Regions from separate parts of the Staphylococcus coagulans genome, predicted to be linked through region 2. Evidence: riboswitches for the same ligand, from Rfam matches in the RefSeq annotation. Region 2 holds a riboswitch; the other holds the start of a gene.
The links. Region 2 has a riboswitch for lysine ahead of KM149_RS05585 (amino acid permease). Riboswitches for the same ligand answer to the same signal wherever they lie in the genome.

Region 1: linked by a shared signal. The riboswitch ahead of KM149_RS06885 (aspartate-semialdehyde dehydrogenase) and the one ahead of KM149_RS05585 (amino acid permease) in region 2 are both predicted to bind lysine.

What each region holds. Positions count from the first base shown of each region.
Region 1 covers NZ_CP092966.1:1,442,965-1,446,399, reverse strand. The annotation lists gene KM149_RS06890 (ABC-F family ATP-binding cassette domain-containing protein) at 1-743, shown strand, start outside; lysine riboswitch at 835-1,013, shown strand; gene KM149_RS06885 (aspartate-semialdehyde dehydrogenase) at 1,237-2,226, shown strand; gene dapA (4-hydroxy-tetrahydrodipicolinate synthase) at 2,226-3,101, shown strand; gene dapB (4-hydroxy-tetrahydrodipicolinate reductase) at 3,101-3,435, shown strand, end outside.
Region 2 covers NZ_CP092966.1:1,187,821-1,191,255, forward strand. The annotation lists gene thrS (threonine--tRNA ligase) at 1-1,033, shown strand, start outside; lysine riboswitch at 1,090-1,261, shown strand; gene KM149_RS05585 (amino acid permease) at 1,402-2,910, shown strand; ribosomal protein L20 leader region at 2,952-3,088, shown strand; gene infC (translation initiation factor IF-3) at 3,113-3,435, shown strand, end outside.

The DNA.
Region 1 (3,435 bases), 260 kb from region 2:
AGAAAATAGAATTAGATGATATTCAACCTTCATCTCGTCGTTATCCGTTTGTTAAATTCACGCCAGAACGTGAAATCGGAAATGACCTACTATTTGTTGAAAATGTTTCTAAAACGATTGAAGGCGAAAAAGTATTAGATGGCATCTCTTTCACAATGAACCCTAGTGATAAAGCTGTGTTAATTGGTGAAAGTGAAATCGCAAAAACGACATTGTTAAAAATACTTGCTGGTGAAATGGAACCAGATGAGGGTACAGTTAAATGGGGTGTGACAACTTCTCAAAGTTACTTCCCTAAAGATAACTCTGCATATTTTGAAGGTGTGGAAATGAACTTAGTCGATTGGTTACGTCAATATGCCCCAGAGGATGAACAAACGGAGACTTTTTTACGCGGATTTTTAGGTCGTATGCTATTTAGCGGTGAAGAAGTGAAGAAAAAAGCGAACGTTTTATCTGGTGGAGAAAAAGTACGCTGTATGCTTAGCAAAATGATGCTATCAAGTGCGAACGTCTTATTATTAGATGAGCCAACTAACCATCTAGATTTAGAAAGTATTACTTCAGTAAACGAAGGATTGAAAACATTTAAAGGCTCATTGATCTTTACTTCACATGACTTTGAGTTTATCAATACTATTGCCAATCGTGTGATTGATTTAGATTATGAAGGTGGCCTTTCTAAGGAAATAAGTTATGAGTTATACTTGCAAGAAAAAGGTGTACTTAAATCAAAAGCCTAATTCCCTTTCAATGTGTTTATAATGAAAAGCTTTCACATAAAGGTTTACACATTAAACGTTTATATGTATAATGAAGTTCATAATAATTGAATATCACTGATGAGGCGCATCAATCATAAGTAGATATATTTTAAGCGTGCCTGCAAGCACATATATCGAAAGGGTGAGATGCCGAAACAAACAGTATTGCAGTTACTTGTTTGTTGGATTCTTTGGTTAAGAGCTGAGAGTCTGTCATTATTATTACAATAATGGAGTGCATCACTTGTATATAGATTGAGCAAGTTCGCACGCCGAACTTGCTTTTTTTGTTTATATGTGTCCCCATTTTTGTATAGTCTCGACTTAATTATTTGATTTAAGTTGTCAATTCAGTGGATGCGTTGTAAAGTAAAGATTAAAAACATCAATTATTATCTGAATTGTGTGAAGATAATGCTAAATCAGGCTTTAATGAAAAATGATTTTGAATTTAAAATTGGAGTGAGATAAGATGACAAAATTAGCAGTTGTAGGCGCAACAGGATTAGTAGGTACAAAAATTTTAGAAACAATTGACCGAAAAAATATTCCTTTTGATGAACTCGTACTTTTTTCGTCACGACGTTCTGCAGGTCAAAAAGTAGATTTTCAAGGACAAACATATACTGTTCAGGAATTAACGGAGCAAGCCACTGAAGATCACTTTGATTATGTGCTTATGAGCGCAGGGGGCGGAACAAGTGCTCAATTTGCCCCACTTTTTGAATCTAACGGTGCTACAGTCATCGATAATTCAAGTCAATGGCGTATGACAGAAGATGTTGATTTGATTGTTCCTGAAGTGAATGCCCCAACGTTCAAGAGAGGTATTATTGCTAATCCGAACTGTTCTACAATCCAATCGGTAGTTCCTTTGAAACCGTTGCAAGAACAGTTTGGTTTAAAACGAGTTGCTTATACAACATATCAAGCTGTTTCAGGTTCAGGTATGAAAGGTAAACAAGATTTAGAAAATGGGGCCAAAGGTTTATCGCCTGAAGCTTACCCACATCCAATTTATAATAATGTACTACCACATATTGATGTGTTTCTTGAGGATGGGTACACAAAAGAAGAGCAAAAAATGATTGATGAAACAAGAAAAATTTTAACTGAGCCAGAATTAAATGTAACAGCGACTTGTGTTCGTGTGCCAGTTCAAGATAGTCACAGTGTTCACATCAACGTCACTTTAGACCAACCTACAACGGTGAAAGAAATTCAAGATGTACTTGAAAAAGATCCGCGTGTTGTTTTGGTCGATGATCCAGAAAATAATGTGTACCCTTTAGCCATTCATTCCACAGGACGTGATGAAGTGTTTGTTGGTCGAATTCGAAAAGATGATTCTTTAGATAATACATTTCACTTATGGGTAACTTCAGATAATTTATTAAAAGGTGCGGCACTGAATGCGGTTCAAATATTAGAACAAGTACTAAAATTGAAAGGAGAATTATAATGGGACATATTTTTGAAGGAACAGGTGTTGCTTTAATTACCCCTTTTACAAACGATGAAGTTGATTATAATGCGATTCGTAATCATGTCAATTTTCTTATCGATAATGGTATTCAATCGATTGTCGTTAATGGGACAACAGCCGAAAATCCAACATTAACTGAGGAAGAAAAAGACCAAATACTTCAAACAGTTATTGAGGTTAATGATAAACGTGTACCTATTATCGTTGGAACGGGTACAAATAATACGAAAAAATCAATAGCAGCTTCTTTACGTGCAAAAGAGCTTGGTGCTGATGCAATTATGTTAATCACGCCGTATTATTTAAAAACGAGTCAACGTGGTTTGATTGCTCATTTTGAAGCCATTGCAAATGCAACAGCTTTGCCAGTTGTCCTTTATAATGTTCCTTCACGTACGAACGCTACAATTGAACCTGAAACGATTGAACGTCTAAGTCAGAATCCATATATTGTTGCATTAAAAGATGCTACAAATGACTTTGATTACTTAGCAGAGATTCAAGCTCGGGTTGATACAGATTCATTTGCATTGTATAGTGGCAATGATGACAATATTCTATCGTATTATCAACAAGGCGGTCACGGTGTGATTTCGGTTGTAGCAAATGTGATTCCGAAGCAGTTCCAACAAGTTTACACAGAGGTGCCACAGCGTGAATCTCTATTCCAACCGATTCGTGCCCTTTTGGACGCGATGAGCATTGACATCAACCCTATTCCGATCAAGTACCTTTGTGCTTTAGAAGGATTTGGGCAATATGAAGTGAGATTACCTCTAGTTACATTAAATGAACAAGAGCAACAATCATTGAAAGAAGCATACGAACAATTTAAAGCAGGTGTTCAATAATGAAAATTTTACTTATTGGTTATGGGGCAATGAACCAACGTGTCGCAAGATTAGCTGAAGAAAATGGACATGAAATTGTGGGTGTCGTTGTCAATCGAAAAAAAGAGAATATACCGTACCCATTATATGAAAAAATAAGTGATGTCACAGAAGCTGATGTTGCTATAGACTTTTCTCATCCTAATTTGTTATTGCCATTACTTGAGGATCATTTTAAATTACCCCTTGTGATTGCGACAACAGGAGAAAAAGAACGTATTACTCAGAAATTAAAAACACTCAGCAATACAATGCCTGTATTTTTCAGTGCAAATATGAGCTATGGTGTACATGC
Region 2 (3,435 bases):
TCTTTATAAAACTTCAGGCCATTGGGATCATTATCAAGAAGATATGTTCCCAACAATGCAACTTGATGCAGACGAAGCGATGGTATTAAGACCTATGAACTGTCCTCATCATATGATGATTTACGCTAACAAACCGCACTCGTATCGTGAATTGCCTATTCGTATCGCTGAGTTAGGTACAATGCATCGTTATGAAGCAAGTGGTGCCGTGTCAGGACTCCAACGTGTTCGAGGCATGACTTTAAACGACGCACATATCTTTGTAAGACCTGATCAAATTAAAGATGAATTCAAACGTGTTGTAAAAATGATTTTAGATGTTTATGAAGATTTTGGCTTTGAGGATTATAAATTCCGTTTGAGTTATCGTGATCCAGAAGACAAAGAAAAATATTTCGATGATGACGATATGTGGAACAGAGCGGAAAAAATGTTGAAAGAAGCTGTCGATGAACTAGGATTGCCATATGAAGAAGCGTTAGGTGAAGCGGCATTTTATGGTCCAAAACTTGATGTTCAAGTTAAAACAGCAATGGGTAAAGAGGAAACATTATCAACAGCACAACTTGACTTCTTATTGCCAAAACGATTTGAATTAACTTACATTGGGCAAGATGGAGAACAGCATCAACCTGTAGTTATTCATCGTGGTGTCGTTTCAACAATGGAACGTTTTGTTGCCTTTTTAACTGAAGAAACAAAAGGAGCATTCCCGACTTGGTTAGCACCACAACAAGTTGAGATTATTCCTGTTAATAACGATTTACATTATGATTACGCCCGTCAAGTTCATGATGAGTTAAAATCTCAAGGTGTGCGTGTGCATATCGACGATCGTAATGAGAAAATGGGCTATAAAATAAGAGAGGCGCAAATGAAAAAAATTCCTTATCAATTAGTAGTTGGAGATAAGGAAATCGAAAACAATGAAGTTAATGTTCGTCAATATGGATCTAAAGATCAAAAAACAGTTGAAAAAGATACATTTGTGTGGGAATTGATTGACGAAATTCGATTAAAAAAACAGAGATAATTATTGCTACTACATGAAGACTGATGTATAGTATAATCTAAATATAAATATTATTTGATTGAGTTAGAGGCGCGATTTTAAAGAGTAATCCTTGGTTTGTATTGATGATACTGACACCATAAGATGAAAGGGAAAGTCGCCGAAATGAGAAGTGGTCATCAACACTTCTTGTTGGGCTAGTATTCGAAAGGAACTAGACTGTCACAACAGTGATGCGCTACCTATTAATATAAAATTAACAGAGGTTGCGTCCAGTTTTTGATGCAATCTCTGTTTTCGTTTCTATTAAGGTCGTTTTAATTTGCGTAATTCATCTAGCGACATAAGATTTGTCTAAACCTCTAAGCAATTGGGAAAGGATTAGGAAAATGAGTAACGAAAAAATTGAAAATCAAAATACAGTTCAGCGTCATTTGAAAGATCGACATATTTCTATGATTGCTATAGGTGGAGCGATTGGGACGGGTTTGTTTATGACATCTGGTGGCGCCATTCATGATGCAGGTCCTTTAGGGGCTTTGCTCGGTTATTCCATTATTGGGATTATGGTGTTTTTCTTGATGACTTCACTTGGAGAAATGGCGACGTATTTACCAGTTTCAGGATCATTTAGTACCTATGCAACACGATTTGTTGATCCTTCTTTAGGCTTTGCTTTAGGATGGAACTATTGGTTCAACTGGGTTATCACTGTTGCTGCTGATGTCACTATTGCTGCACAAGTCATTCAGTACTGGGCGCCTTTACAATTTTTACCTGCGTGGACATGGAGCTGCATTTTTATGGTCATTATATTTGGACTTAATGCTTTGTCTGTGCGAGTTTATGGCGAAAGTGAGTATTGGTTTGCATTTATTAAAGTCGCAACTGTCATTGTTTTCATTATCGTAGGTGTACTGACTATCTTTGGTATTATGGGCGGTAAAGCCGTTGGGTTTGACACATTTACTCAAGGTGATGCGCCATTATTAGGTAATGGTGTAGGCGGAAGCTTGCTCGCTATTTTTGGTGTATTTTTAATTGCAGGTTTCTCTTTCCAAGGGACAGAATTAATTGGGATTACAGCAGGTGAATCTGAAAATCCAGAACGTGCAGTACCAAAAGCGGTTAAACAAGTTTTTTGGAGAATATTATTATTTTACATTTTTGCCATTTTCATTATCGGTATGTTAATCCCTTATAACTCTCCAGCACTTATGGGTGGTGGAGATGATATTGCAACTTCACCGTTTACGCTTGTGTTCAAAAATGCTGGTTTAGCCTTCGCTGCTTCATTTATGAATGCTGTCATTTTAACATCAGTATTATCTGCAGGAAATTCCGGTATGTATGCAAGTACGCGTATGCTCTATTCAATGGGGAAAGATGGTTTAGCTTCAAAAGTGTTTAGTAAAACGAACAAGAATGGGACGCCAATAATTTCTATGCTTTCTACTGCTGCTATCGTTATTTTAATCTTTACAGTTCAACATCTTAGCGGTAACGCTTATGAATATATCGTTGCTGCCAGTGGTTTAACAGGTTTTATTGCATGGGTCGGTATTGCAATCAGTCATTATCGGTTTAGAAAAGCTTTTCACGCACAAAACTATGATATTGATCAATTAAAATATAAAGCGAAGTTATACCCATTTGGCCCAATTCTTGCTGGTGTGCTTTGCACCATTGTCATTATTGGACAGGACGTTGATTTAATCCAAGGTGGCGGCTTTGATCTCAATCGTTTCTTAATTACGTATATGGGTATTCCAGTATTTTTAATCTTTTTCTTTTATCATAAACTGAAATATAAAACGAAACTGATTCCAGTAAAAGAAGTTAACTTAGATAAAAATGTTGAAACAATTGAAAAAAACTTCCAAAAAAGCATTGACTAAAGTTTAATACGTTGGTATGATTGTATTTGTTGAATACGAAACGGACCAAGTAGAAGCTTCCCGCTTCTCACCTGTGGCGACGCAAAAAGCTGTTGGCAGGTTAACGATTAAACATGTGAAGTATGTTCATGTTAACGTGAAGAGCGGGGGTAACGCACCCTCGCTTTTTTTCGTGCTTGGACCATTCGTAAATTTTTTGGAGGTGTCAACCATAGCTAAGGATCAAACGCAAGTTAATGAAAAGATTCGCGCAAAAGAATTACGTGTCATCGGTCAAAATGGTGACCAAATTGGTGTAAAATCTAAAAATGAAGCATTGGAGATGGCAGACCGACTTGGTTTAGATGTCGTAATTGTCGCTCCAAACGCTAAGCCACCTGTTGCTCGTATTATGGATTACGGTAAATACAAATTTGAGCAACAAAAAAAAGAAAAAGAAATGAAAAAGAAACAAAAAGTTATCAATGTTAAAGAAATACGTCTTAGCCCGACTATTGAAGATCATGATTTCAATACGAAGCTTAA